Regions from separate parts of the Bradyrhizobium sp. WU425 genome, predicted to be linked through region 1. Evidence: predicted binding sites of a transcription regulator. Region 1 holds the regulator's gene; each other region holds the start of a gene.

Region 1 (3,503 bases):
CGGCGAGCCTGGGAATCATTGTGCTCGGCTTGTTGCGCACGCCGCTGCGCTGGTCCGGCGCCCTGGTGCTGCTGGCAGCGATCCTCTGGGGACTGTCGGCGCGGCAGCCCGACATCCTGATTGCCGGGGATGGCGCCAGCGTCGCGGTGCGGGGCAGGGACGGATATCTGCACCTGATCAGGACGAACAAGGACAGCTTTCTGCTCAAGGAATGGCTCGCTGCCGACGCCGATCCGCGCGATGCGGGCAGAGCCTCGCTTGCCGATGGCGTGTCCTGCGACGAATCCGGCTGCGTGACGCCACTGGCCGACGGGAGGCTGGTCGCGCTGGCACTGCGCGTCGACGCTCTCGCAGACGATTGCAGTCGGGCCGCCCTGGTGGTGACGACACGTCCCGCGCCGCCCGATTGCGCGGCGATGGTGGTCGATCGGCAGCGGCTCGCCAGCCAGAGCGCGCTGGCGCTGACGCAGCGTGGTGACGGTTTTGTGGTTCAGGCAGTGAGGGCGAGAGGCACGAGCCGCCCCTGGTTGCCGGCCGGCGCCGGCGAGGGTGATTTCGACGGCAGCCTCGCGCCAAAGTCGACCGCGCCTCGCATCAAGGACGCAACGCCGGCGGACACCGATCTGCAAGCCGACGATTGATCTGATGGTGCGGAGCAACGCAGTGGTTCGGTGCGTCCGTTCGGATTCGCGGGGTGCAAACCACACCATCTCGCCGGCCACGGCCGGCGATGGCGATTCAATCCTGACCTCCGACTTCGTAGCCGGAGGGCGGCTCTGTCAGCCGATCGGCAGGTGCGTGACGGTCGGCTGCCTGTCGGCGGTGATCTGCGCCTTGTGCTCGCGCTCGGTGACCGACTGAGTCACCGGCAGTTGCAGCACCGTCGCGCGCTGGCCTTCGACGAGCTGCGTCACCAGCACGTATTTGCCGTCGGGGAATTCGATCGCATCATGATGGCGGTCGGGAACGTGCGGATCGATCTTGCCGAACTTGCCCACGCGGGAATTGATGGTGCGCGTCCAGATCCAGCGATTGTCGTAGCGGACGTCGTCGGCGAAGGCGAGCTCCGTCCCCGGCAGCAGGCAGACGGCAACAGACGGATCGGCTGCAGAGGCGAAGCCGCGCGTCGAGGTGCCGCGGAAGCTTGTCGTGACGATCGTCTCGCCGACTTCGGCGGGGCGCGACGCGACGGCATGTAGGCTGTAGTCACACATCGGGTGCTCCTCATGCTGGGATAGCAACCCGCGTCTCTTATCGAGGCGCAGGCCTCTATCAGAGTGGAAGCACGAACGCTCTGCTTGGTTGTGGGCAAATCTGCGGCTGGCTTCCGCAAGCCGCGATCACATTATCTTTCCCGAATTCAATAGGAACAAAGCTCGCCGCGATGCATTCGGGAGGCGCGTACGCGAACATTGCCAACTTGGCTGCAACGGCCGAACTTGACCGCTGGTCGCTGTTTCCTCGAACAACCGAGCCGCGAAGCGGTGCTGCTTGAAGCGGTGCTGCTTCGTCGGCGTGGCGAGGAGCCAGCGTTGGAGGAGGGGCCGGATAGTCTGTGCAGAACCAGAAAGGCTATCCAGCCGGAGCGGACGATGATCCGCTCCAATCTCTGACCGGCGATGCCGATCGGAAGCGCGCGAGGCGCCAAGCACCTCCGGCATGAAGTGCTTCCGATATGAAGTACTGCCGATAGAAAGACTCCCGGTATCAGTACTTCCGGTAAAGCCCGATCAGCTTGCCCTGAATCTTCACCCGGTTGGGCGGCAGGATGCGGACCTCATAGGCCGCGTTGGCGGGCTCGAGCGCGATCGAGGCGCCGCGACGGCGGAAGCGCTTCAGCGTCGCTTCCTCGTCGTCGATCAGCGCCACCACGATGTCGCCGGTATCGGCGCTCTCGTTGCGCTGGATCAGGGCCATGTCGCCGTCGAGAATGCCGGCTTCGACCATCGAGTCGCCGCGCACTTCCAGCGCGTAATGCTCGCCCGAGCCGAGCATGTCAGGCGGTACGCTGATAGTATGGCTGCGGGTCTGCAACGCCTCGATCGGCGTGCCGGCCGCGATGCGGCCCATCACCGGCACCGCGACGGGACGTTCGCCCTCGTCAGCGGGCAGGCTCGCGCTCGCACGCACCTTGCCGAGATTGCCCTCGATGACGCTCGGCGTGAAGCCGCGGCGGCTGCCAGCGGCTGCCTGGAGCTCCGGCAGCTTGATGACTTCAATCGCACGGGCGCGGTTGGGCAGGCGTCGGATGAAGCCACGCTCCTCGAGCGCCGTGATCAGGCGATGGATGCCCGACTTCGAGCGCAGATCGAGCGCATCCTTCATCTCGTCGAAGGAGGGCGGCACGCCGCTTTCCTTCAGACGTTCACTGATGAACCGCAGAAGCTCGTATTGTTTGCGCGTTAACATCTCGACCAAAGTCCCCCGGTTGATGTCGTCCGATTCCGAGACGCTGAATTCGGCCATAAGCCGCTGCATGCTCGAAACAAATCATGAACAGACACTATATGTTCGATACATGTTCCGCAACTGCTTAATTTACCGTGAACAGAGCAAAGTGCGCGGAACGCGCGTTGCGGGGGCGCTCAGACGGGGAGCCGCAACACTTCGCAAGCCGTGCCGGCTTCGGCCTTCGGCGCGAATGGTGCGCGGACGAGAAGTACCTGTGCTGCAGCGAGATTCGCAAGCAGCGAAGAGTCCTGATGATTGACGGGAACAACGACGCGTGTGCCATCGTCACGCTCCTCAAGATGCGCGCGCAGATAGTCCTCGCGCTGGTCGTTGGCGCCGACGTCGCGGCCGAGCACGGCGCGTTCACGGCGATGGTGAATCACTGAACGGCCCGACAGGGCGCGAATCAGCGGCACCATGAACAGGAAAGCGCACACGTAGGACGATACGGGATTGCCCGGCAGGCCGATCACACCCATTGCGCCGAGTCGCCCGTGCATCATTGGCTTGCCTGGCCGCATCGCGATCTTCCAGAACGCCATCGCGATGCCTTCGTCCCGCAGTGCCTGCTGGACCAGATCGTGGTCGCCGACCGATGCGCCGCCGGTCGTGATCAGGACGTCGGCGCCGCTCTCGCGGGCGCGGCGGATGCCGGCGGTGGTCGCCTCCAGCGTGTCGGCGGCAATACCGAGGTCGATGGTCTCGGCGCCCTCGCTGCGGGCGAGCGCGTGCAGGGCGTAGCCGTTGGAATAGACGATCTGGCCGTGGCCGGGCGTGGTGCCCGGCATCACCAGCTCGTCGCCGGTGGCGAGAATCGCGACTTTCGGACGCCTGACAACGGCAAGGTGCGGATGATTCATCCCGGCGGCGAGCGCGAGGTCTCGCTCGGTCAAACGGCTTCCCTTGCGCAGGAGCACGTCGCCCTCGCGGAAATCGACGCCGGCGGGGCGGATGTGCCGGCCGGCGATTGCGGCTTCCTTGATCGTGATCCGCTTGCCGGCGGCGACCGTGTCCTCCTGGATCACGACGGCGTCCGCGCCAAAGGGAACGAC
Region 2 (3,503 bases), 3.4 Mb from region 1:
TGGCGGCCCTTGGCGGGCTGGTGTTGGCGTGGGCGGCGGAGCCCGCGGCGGCGCAGGGCAAGCTCGAGGCGCAATATGAGGCGACGCTGGCGGGCATTCCCGTCGGCAAGGGCGCCTGGAACATCGACATCCAGGATGATGTGTTCGCGGCCGCGGCCTCCGGCGGCACCTCGGGGCTTCTAAAATCGTTCGCGGGCGGGTCGGGCACCGGTGCCTCGCAGGGCCGCGTGGTCAACGGCGCGCTGGTCGCGACCGGCTACCAGGCCTCCACCACCACCTCGAAGAAGACTGAAGAGATCCGCATCACGCTCGACAAGGGCAATGTGAAGGATTTTGCCATCGTGCCGGAGCCGCCGGTCGATCCCGACCGCATCGTCGTCACCGATGCGCATCGCCGCGGCGTCTGGGACCCGATGACGGCCTCGCTGGTGCGCGTATCCGGCAGCGGCGAGGTGCTGTCGGCGGACGCCTGCCACGGCAGCGCCGCCGTGTTCGACGGCCGCATGCGCTATGAGCTCAAGCTCGATTTCAAGCGCATGGAGAACGTCAAGGCGGAGAAGGGCTATCACGGCCAGGTCGTGGTCTGCTCGCTGTATTTCGTGCCCATCGCCGGCTACATCCCCGACCGTCCGGTGATCAAATATCTCGCCGCCCAGCGCAACATCGAGGTCGCGTTCGCGCCGATCGCCGGCACGCGCATCCTGGTCCCGTTCTGGCTGAAAGTGCCGACCCCGCTCGGGCCGGCCATGCTGGAAGCAACCTCCTTCATCACCAGCGCCCAGCCGCCCAAGGTCGCGAAGACGCAGTAGGGCTGCCGTCCCTGCGCTGATCCCCCTTTTTGGTGAAAATAAATGCGAGCGATTTCAACGACATGCCTACTGTGCATGGGGTTGTTTTCGCGCTTTTTGTTTGGGCGGGTCGGGCGGAGGAATCCATTTGACTCCTCCCCGATTCTGATTCGACTCCGCGCCGTCCCCAGCTTTAACGAATCCGCCATCGAAACGTCGCTTGTGCGGCGGGCCAAAACTCCATCTAGTGCGAACCCAATAAGCCTCCCGCGACATCTTGCGTGAACGGAACAGGACTCAAGGGGGAGTCAGCGATTCGGCCGCGATTCGTTCTCAACTCGTTCCGAAGCTTAAAGCCAACGGGAAAAGCGTCGCAAAGTGAGACAGTTGCGCGGGATCTGGGAAGGGGCGCCGCATTCTCCGCCGTCATGCCCCGGCTTGACCGGGGCATCCAGTACGCCGCGCCCTCTCGGTTTGATCTGCGCCGCCTCTGGAATACTGGATCGCCCGGTCGAGCCGGGCGATGACACCAGCGTGTGAGCCGGCCCTTCGCGCCCCCGCCCCAAAACAGCACTGACATTCGCCCCAATCGCCATTACCTAATCCCCCAGATGCCTTTTTCCTCCTCCCCCTTCGCTTCCGAGCGGCTTCCCGGCGCCGGCGTCACTGCGGTGCTTGGGCCCACCAACACCGGCAAGACCCATCTCGCCATCGAGCGGATGCTCGCGCATCCCTCCGGCATGATCGGGCTGCCGCTGCGCCTGCTCGCGCGCGAGGTCTACAACAAGATCGCAGCAAGGGTCGGCCCCGACGCCGTCGCGCTCGTGACCGGCGAGGAGAAGATCAAGCCGAAAGCGCCGCGCTATTGGGTCTCGACCGTCGAGGCGATGCCGCGGGATCTCGACGTCTCGTTCCTTGCCGTCGACGAGGTGCAGATCGCGTCTGATCTCGAACGCGGCCACGTCTTCACCGATCGCATCCTCAATCGCCGCGGCCGCGACGAGACGCTGCTGCTCGGCGCTGCGACCATGCGCCCGATCATCGAGCGGCTGCTGCCGGGCGTCTCCATGATCACGCGGCCGCGTTTGTCGCAGCTGGAATTCGCCGGCGATCGCAAGATCACGCGGCAGCCGCGCCGCACCGCCATCGTCGCCTTCTCGGCCGACGAGGTCTACGCCATCGCCGAGCTGATCCGCCGCCAGCATGGCGGCGCCGCCGTGGTGCTGGGTTCGCTGTCGCCGCGCACCCGCAACGCGCAGGTCGCGATGTTCCAGAACGGCGAGGTCGATTACCTCGTCGCCACCGACGCCGTCGGCATGGGCCTCAATCTCGACGTCGACCACGTCGCCTTTGCCTCCGACCGCAAGTACGACGGCTACCAGTTCCGTCGCCTGACGCCGTCCGAATTCGCCCAGATCGCCGGCCGCGCCGGCCGCGCCACCCGCAACGGCACCTTCGGCACCACCGGCCGCTGCGCGCCGTTCGAGCCCGAGCTCGTCAATGCGCTGCAGAACCACACCTTCGATCCCGTGAAGGTTTTGCAATGGCGCAATTCGAAGCTGGATTTTGCGTCCCTCGGCGCGCTCCAGGTGTCGCTGAACCTGGCCCCCGGCCACGACGCGCTGACGCGTGCGCCGATCGCCGAGGACATGCGCGTGCTCGACCACGCCGCGCGCGACGCCGAAGTGCGCGATGTCGCGCATGGCAAGGATGCGGTGGAACGGCTGTGGGAGGCCTGCCAGGTCCCGGATTATCGAAAGCTGTCGCCGGCCGCCCATGCCGAGCTGGTGACGACGCTGTACGGCTTCCTGATGCGGAAGGGATGCATCCCCGACGCCTGGTTCAGGACCCAGATCGACCAGGCCGACCGCGTTGACGGCGATATCGACACGCTGTCGGCCCGGATCGCGCAGATTCGCACCTGGACCTTCGTCGCCAACCGCCCCGACTGGCTGAAAGACCCCGAACGCTGGCAGGGGATCGCCCGCGAGGTCGAAAATAAATTATCGGATGCGCTCCATGAACGCTTGACTGAGCGTTTCGTTGATCGCCGGACCAGTGTATTGATGCGCCGCCTGCGGGAGAACACGAGCTTGAATACGGAAATCGGCAAGACCGGCGAAGTCATCGTCGAAGGCCATGTCATCGGCCGCCTCGATGGCTTCACCTTTGCACCGGATGCGGCGGAAGCCGGCTCCGATGCGAAAGCGTTGCAGGCTGCAGCGCAGGCCGTGCTCGCCGGCGAGATCAACGCGCGCGCCGAAAAACTGGGCAATGCGCCGGACGAGCAGTTCGTGCTGACCTCGGAAGGCATCATCCGCTGGACCGGCGACGCCGTGGCGCGGCTGTCTGCCGCAGAGGAAGCGCTGCATCCGCGCATCCGCATCATCTCCGACGAACGCCTCACGGGCGCCCCCCGCGACAAGGTGCAGGCGCGGCTTGAGCTCTGGCTCAAGACGCATATCGAAAAGCTGCTCGGGCCGCTGTTCGAGCTCAGCAAGGCCGAGGACGTCACCGGCATCGCCCGCGGCATCGCCTATCAGCTCGTCGAGGCGCTCGGCGTGCTGGAGCGCCCGAAGATCGCCAACGAGCTGAAGGATCTCGACCAGCCCTCGCGCGCGACCTTGCGCAAATACGGCGTCCGCTTCGGCGCCTATCACCTCTATTTCCCCGGCCTGCTCAAGCCGGCCGGGCGTGCGCTGGCCGCGCTGCTCT
Region 3 (3,503 bases), 2.1 Mb from region 1:
AACCTCGAACAATTCCCGTTATTCAAGCCAGCCGCCCTATTCCGCCAGATGCACCCGCCGGTCCTCGCCGACGTCGATGCCGGGCGCGACCACGACCTCCCAGGGATGGCCGTCAGGATCGGCGAAATAGCCGGAATAGCCGCCGTAGTCGGTCTCATGTGCTGCCTTCAGCAACGCGGCTCCCTTGCTGACGGCGAAGACCAGCACCGCATCCACCTCCTCACGCGCGCGGCAATTCCAGGCGAGCGTCATGCCGCGGAACGTCGATGGCCTCGGATGATCAGGCAATTTGGCGTCGACCGCGAGTTGATCCCAGGGAAACAACGCGAGCACCGGACCGCCGGTGTCATAGAACGCAACGGTCTCGCCGGTTACCTTGAGCCGGCGCGAGAAACCGAGCGCGTCGTAAAAGGCAATGCTGGCGCGGATGTCGTTCACGCCCAGCGTGATGACGGTCAGCCGCGGGATAGGAGCTGGCGGTTCCTTACTCATAGACGCCTCTCTCACTTCGTCCCTCAGAACAGGCTGAGCTGATCGCCGTTCCGCTTCGGCTTGGCAAAATGATCCGTCGTCAGCTTGGCGCGCCGTTTGTTCAGCCCGAGCCTGTCGCAAGCGATCTCGAAGCGGCGGCCGATGGTCCAGGCCATCGGGCCGGTGCCCTTCATGCGCTCGCCCCATTTCGCATCGTAGTCACGGCCGCCGCGCATGTCGCGGATCAGCGTGAAGACGTGGCGATACCGGTCCGGATAGTTCGCCATCAGCCATTCCCGAAAGAGATCGCGCACCTCGAGCGGCAACCGCAGCAACACGTAGGAGGCCTCCTTGACGCCGGCATGGGCGGCGGCATCCAGGATGCGCTCGATCTCGGAATCGTTCAGCGCGGGGATCACGGGCGCGACCATGACGGTGGTCGGAATGCCAGCCTCGGAAAGCTGCTTCAGTGCCTCCAGCCGCTTCGGCGGCGTGGACGCCCGCGGCTCCATGGTGCGCGCTAGTTTCGGATCGAGCGAGGTCACGGAGATCCCGACCTTGGCGAGGTTGCGTTTGGCCATTCGCGCGAGAATGTCGATGTCGCGCACGACCAGCGCCGACTTGGTGACGATCCCGACGGGATGGCCGGCGCGCTCCAGCACCTCCAGAATGCCGCGCATGATTTTGCGCTCGCGCTCGATCGGCTGATAGGGATCGGTGTTGGTGCCGATCGCGATCATCCGCGGCTCGTAGCCCGGCGCCGCAAGCTCCTTCTCGAGCAACGCCGGCGCCTCGGGCTTCACGAACAGCTTCGACTCAAAGTCGAGCCCCGGCGACAGGCCAAGATAGGCATGCGTCGGCCGCGCGAAGCAATAGACGCAGCCGTGCTCGCAACCGCGGTAGGGATTGATCGAACGATCGAAGCCGATGTCGGGAGATTCGTTGCGGGTGATCACCTTGCGCGAGGTGTCGATCCCGACCGTGGTCTTGAACGGGGGCAGTTCTTCAAGGCTCTGCCAGCCATCGTCGAATGCGACGCGCGCCTCGGCCTCAAACCGGCCGCTGGCGTTGGACTGCGCGCCCCGGCCTCGCCTGCGCTGGCGGTCGATGGCGACCGCCAGCTCAGGGAAGTCAGAAGGCGCACCCGCCGGCTCGGAGGGCGCCGTGACCGGCGGGTGCTTGAGAGCATGAGAGGATGCTGGACTCATGAAGCCAAGATAGCATGTCAAAGGAACAAATCAAGAACACAAACAAAAAACGTGAAAACAACCCCATGCACAGTCGAGCTGCCCAAATTTCGGGCGGGGGTTTTTGACTTCACGCAACACCAGCGTGACCACGATTCCGTTTGATCACGGGAGGGATCGATCGTCGCGGAACATGGTTGATGACGATCGTTGGGTGAAGGTCGGCAAGAACATGACAAATCAACAACAATTGGCCGCAGCGAGCAGCAACCTCGATCTGCTCGACCGCTATTGGCGCGCCGCGAACTATCTCTCCGTTGGGCAAATCTATCTCCTCGACAATCCGCTGCTGCGCGAGCCCTTACGGCCCGAGCACATCAAGCCGCGTTTGCTCGGCCATTGGGGCACGACGCCCGGTTTGAACTTCATTTATGCCCATCTCAACCGCGTCATCCGCGCGCTGGACCTGAACGTGATCTATGTCTGCGGTCCCGGGCACGGCGGCCCCGGCATGGTCGCCAACACCTATCTCGAAGGCAGCTACAGCGAGCTCTATCCCGATATCGCGCGCGATACCGCGGGGTTGCGCAAGCTGTTCAGGCAATTCTCCTTCCCCGGCGGCATCCCGAGTCACGCGGCGCCGGAAACGCCGGGCTCGATCCACGAAGGCGGTGAGCTCGGTTACGCGCTGGTGCATGCCTATGGCGCGGCCTTCGACAATCCCGACCTGATCGTCGCCTGTGTCGTCGGTGACGGCGAGGCCGAGACCGGCCCGCTCGCCGCGTCCTGGCACTCCAACAAATTCCTCAATCCTGCGCATGACGGCGCGGTGCTGCCGATCCTGCATCTCAACGGTTACAAGATTGCCAATCCGACCGTGCTCGGCCGGATGCGCGACGACGAGATCCGCGATCTCTTCCGCGGGCTCGGCCACGAGCCGCTGTTCGTCGAGGGCGACGATCCCAAATTGATGCACCGGGCCATGGCAGACGCGCTCGACGTCGCGCTCGTCAGCATCCGGTCGATCCAGCAGCACGCCCGCGACGGCCGCAAGAGCGTCGAACGTCCGCGCTGGCCGATGATCGTGCTGCGCAGCCCGAAGGGCTGGACCGGCCCCAAGGAAGTCGACGGCAAGAAGGTGGAGGGCTTTTGGCGGGCGCATCAGGTGCCCGTCGCGAACTGTCGCGAGAACCCAGCGCATCTGAAGATTCTCGAAGACTGGATGCGCAGCTACGAGCCGGAAAAGCTGTTCGACGCGAACGGCGCGCTCATTGCCGAGCTCCAGGCGCTCGCGCCCGAAGGCAATCGCCGCATGGGCGCCAATCCGCACGCCAATGGCGGCCTTCTGAAGAAGGAGCTGAAGCTGCCGGACTTCCGCAGTTTCGCCGTCGAAGTAGCGCAGCCGGGCGGCGTCGTGGCGGAGGCAACCCGCGAGCTCGGGAAATTCCTGCGCGACGTCATCCGCCTCAACACCGAGGCCCGCAACTTCCGCATCATGGGCCCGGACGAGACTGCGTCGAACCGGCTCGATGCGGTGTTCGAGGCCACCGAACGCGTCTGGATGGAGCCGACAAAACCTTACGACGTGCATCTCGCCCAGGACGGACGCGTGATGGAAGTCCTGAGCGAGCATCTCTGCCAGGGCTGGTTAGAGGGTTACCTGCTCACGGGCCGGCACGGCTTCTTCTCCTGCTACGAGGCGTTCATCCACATCGTGGATTCCATGTTCAACCAGCACGCCAAATGGCTGAAGGTGACCCGGCATCTGCCGTGGCGGCGACCGATCGCCTCGCTCAACTATCTGCTCACCTCGCATGTCTGGCGTCAGGACCACAACGGCTTCAG
Region 4 (3,503 bases), 410 kb from region 1:
CTTTGGTTGACCGCAGAGTTGAGCGGCATCGCGGGGCTCGTCGCACACCGCTGCTGCCACCCTGATGTCAGCAGTCACGATGCCACGCCGAGCGCGCCGTGAATGGCGATGGCATTGCTCAAGCGCTAGAAAACGAGCCCTTCACGAAGCCCCACAGCGCTAACCGGGTCCTCAGAACGTGACGCAAATCGCAGAACTGGGCCACCTCACTCACGGGGGACACGGGGTTGTTTAGCCGTTGGCAGATGAACTCCCCGCGGAACTGACGCGACTAACCGCTTTGGCCAATATTCTAGGCGAGCTTCTGTTTGCACTTATCCGCTCGATTGTTGCCGGATGGGCGTATGCGCTCTGGGTCAAACTGGCGACATGGCTCGAGCCGAAAATTCAACGGCGTTGGGTGAAGATTGCCGTAGGAGGCCTCCTCGGCCTGGCAGCCTTTTTTATGATTCCGATCGTGATGGCGCTGTTGGGCCTTTGAAGACAATGAAATCCGTTCTCACCGTCGCACTGGCAATCGGGGCCCTCGTCTCGACGGTGCTGCTCGTCATGGAGCAGCTAACCGACTACTCCACCCCTGTGATGGCATGGGAGATGCCGGGTATATCCGCAGCTTACCTTTTCTGGGGAGCTGTCGGCAGTTCCGTTTTCTTGGGCGTCGCCATCACTTGGGCCGTGAACGCCATCGTTTACGGGGCGCCCGCTTTCGTTGTCCTTACAGTCATCAAGCTGGCAATCCGCGATCTGCCGAAGTGACAGAACTGAGCTCGGCGCGGAGCCGATGCTCAGCGCGCTCAAGAAAATGAGCGGCAGCAGGTCATGCAAGGCGCCTGACGCGCCTTGCATGATCGTCTGAAATTTCGCCTGCCGGCGAGCGGCCGGACGGCCGACATCATGAACCACGACGGAGTTCGAGGCGACGAATGCCCGTAAACGAAGGTCTCTCGTCGTGAAATGGTTTAGACGATACGCAGTTGGCTGCCTGATCGCGGTGCTCCTGTTCTCGGGCCGAGACAGTTATAAACGGCCCGGCGAAGACATGCGCTACGGGGCCATCCTTATGGTAGCCGCCGGTTGGCCTGTTGTTGCCGCGATTGTCGTGGGAAGCACCATCGGTGACATCGTACATGACGTGAAGCAAGGCAAAGCAGGATGAGTGCCCGGCTCGCAAAGCGACAGGCCGCAATCCCGGCATTGAAGTTGTGGAATCGACATTGCGGGATCGTGCGCTCAATCGACGCTGTCTGTGCCCGACGAAATGCAGCGCGCTCAACGTTTGTGAATGCAGCGTTGGCCGAACGCCTGCAACCTTCCCGCGACACTTCTGATCATCGGTGAGTCATGTTCTTCCGTCTCGCAGGGGCGGGGCGTACATGCCCGCTGTCTACTTCTCGAGCCCGGCCTTTTGCCGCATCGTGTCGATCAGCTCTGACGCCTCTGCCTTGGTCAGATCCTTCTTGGGGAGGGGCTTGTGCGCCTGCTCGGCGAGGGTCTTGAGGTAGGATTCCTGGGCGCCGGTCATCGGGTCGTCGCCGGAAACCCAATCCTTCGGATCCTTTTGTGTGTTGTCCCCGGTGTTGTCAGCTGTCTTGTCAGCCATCGCGATCTCTCCTTTTCCACCTAACGTCGGCGCGCGCTTGTCGTTCCTCATTTGTTCGTCAGTCGAAAACGTGCGGAAATTGAACGTCTCGAGATCTGCCATGAAGAACCGACCTACTGGCCAGCGCGGAACAAGCGCTCCCGCCAAGCGTAGGTTCTGCATGAGCGAGAACCTGTCCCATCTCATCGAACATTCCGTGCAGATCGCCTGGGATTATCTGGAGCGCACCGGACAAGTCAGCGACGCGCCGTTCACCAGCCGCTTTCTCTCGGCCGCCGTCGAAGGGATGGTCCGCAAGGGCGAGCACAGACGCCTCATGCTGGCCAACCGGGCCATCACGGCGTTCGAGCGGCTTTCCAATAGGCAAGCTGCATAGATCGGTCCCCGGCCTTCGGTCGTCACTGCGCGGCGGTCCTGCAGTTCTCCCAGTGCAATTTGTTGAACCCCGGCGAAGCCCGGCGCGACCAACCGCCATGCTGCAAAGCCTGCTCGGCATCGGAATTGGCTTCGCGGCCTATGTGCTGAGACACCAAAGAGGAAAGTCGTGAAGGCGATCACACTGCTCGCGGTGGCGGCCATGCTGCTGGTAGAAATCTTCGGGTCGAAGGCGAGCGTCGGCGGCTCGATGAGCTTCATGCTGGTCTTTGTGCTCGTGATGCTGGCTGTCGCGATCTACGAGGCTTGGTCGAACGAGCGCGGCGCGATCGGATGGATCGTCAACCTGTTCGCTTCGGCGGTTGGCGGGCTGGTTGCGGTTGCCCTGATCGGGATGGCCGTGGAGGCGATGCTGCCATACCTTCACCTCGAAGGTTCGCTCGCGTCCTCGCAACATCCCCTGAAATACGTCCTAGTCGCAGCCATTGCGATCTGCATGGTGCTGGGATCATGGCTGCCGCTGTTGGCCGTCAACCGGTTTCGTCACTGAAGGGCACCCGGCGTCGCGCTCCCTAGCGCTTTGCTTCCTGCTTGCCACGCCTGATTTCCTCAGCCTCGTCCACCAGCTTCAAGGCGGCGCCGTCGTAGCTCAGCTTGAGCCCACGGCCGACAGTCCATATCCATCCGTCCCGGGCGTCCCTGGTTGGCTGGGCGTTGAACTGGTCGGAGATCGATTTGACGGCAGCGTCTTGGGGACCCGGATTGTTCAACTCCGCAATGACGCGCCAGATGGGATGTTTGGGATCAGGATTCCCAGGGTCAACGTCGTCGGCAAAGATCGTGACCTTGGCGCCGTCGACTGCGCACTCCAGGACGTAGGAATCGCGAATCTGACGGCAGCGGTAGCGACGTTGCGTGACGAGCTTGTTGGTTTCGTCGAATGTCATCCCTGGCGAAAAGCCGAGGATGTCGACTTCTTCACGAGTGCCATAGACGCAGGCTTTAGAAAGCCGGGCTGTACCGCCACGAGAACGGCGGCAACAACAACGATCAAGCCGGCGACAACAATGGCAATCTTCATCAGCCCCTCACAAGAAACGTTCGACCATACAACAGCCGGAGCGTTCTACCAGCCATCGCCCTGCATGCTTCGAGCCTCCGGCTATTTTTGTAGGACTGCACCTTCGGAGGATCACAGCTTCGGAAGATCGCATGGGCACGTATCGGCTGGTCATGAACGTGAAAAACCGCCCCTGACATGACCAGGGGCGGCTTTCACCAAACGGGGTTTCGAACGCGATCTAGTGACCGGTGCCCGGCTTCGTCGTCTTCGGCGGCTTGCCGTCTTCGATCCGGCCTTCGTTGCGCAAGTCGCGACCTTCCTGGGCCTTCTTCTGGCTCTCGGGGGACTTGCCGTGTTCGTTCATCTCTTCTTTGATGAATCCGGCGCCTTCCTTCACTTTACCTTCAACGCTCATGACGATCTCCTTGCTGGAGATGGGGCAACTCGCGGCAAGACCTGACCGTT

What was found. The regulator LexA, encoded in region 1, represses DNA repair genes until DNA is damaged. The targets are predictions, from matches to a motif close to TGTTCNNNNTGTGTTCNG.
Region 2: BcanWU425_RS03080 (helicase-related protein) is a predicted target of LexA. The motif match lies at 1,117-1,134, and genes of this name have one in related genera.
Region 3: BcanWU425_RS29890 (PA0069 family radical SAM protein) is a predicted target of LexA. The motif match lies at 1,701-1,718, and genes of this name have one in related genera.
Region 4: BcanWU425_RS21790 (DUF3072 domain-containing protein) is a predicted target of LexA. The motif match lies at 1,642-1,659, and genes of this name have one in related genera.

The regions. Positions count from the first base shown of each region.
Region 1 is NZ_CP088089.1:4,082,902-4,086,404, forward strand. It holds gene BcanWU425_RS19820 (ComEC/Rec2 family competence protein) at 1-641, shown strand, start outside; gene BcanWU425_RS19825 (hypothetical protein) at 780-1,214, opposite strand; gene lexA (transcriptional repressor LexA) at 1,708-2,409, opposite strand; gene BcanWU425_RS19835 (molybdopterin molybdotransferase MoeA) at 2,586-3,503, opposite strand, start outside.
Region 2 is NZ_CP088089.1:665,622-669,124, forward strand. It holds gene BcanWU425_RS03075 (DUF3108 domain-containing protein) at 1-809, shown strand, start outside; gene BcanWU425_RS03080 (helicase-related protein) at 1,400-3,503, shown strand, end outside.
Region 3 is NZ_CP088089.1:6,170,859-6,174,361, forward strand. It holds gene BcanWU425_RS29885 (VOC family protein) at 37-492, opposite strand; gene BcanWU425_RS29890 (PA0069 family radical SAM protein) at 516-1,679, opposite strand; gene BcanWU425_RS29895 (phosphoketolase family protein) at 1,891-3,503, shown strand, end outside.
Region 4 is NZ_CP088089.1:4,489,363-4,492,865, reverse strand. It holds gene BcanWU425_RS21800 (hypothetical protein) at 239-481, shown strand; gene BcanWU425_RS21795 (hypothetical protein) at 487-756, shown strand; gene BcanWU425_RS21790 (DUF3072 domain-containing protein) at 1,385-1,600, opposite strand; gene BcanWU425_RS21785 (hypothetical protein) at 1,761-1,976, shown strand; gene BcanWU425_RS21780 (hypothetical protein) at 2,145-2,525, shown strand; partial or broken gene BcanWU425_RS21775 (hypothetical protein) at 2,548-3,056, opposite strand; gene BcanWU425_RS21770 (hypothetical protein) at 3,277-3,453, opposite strand.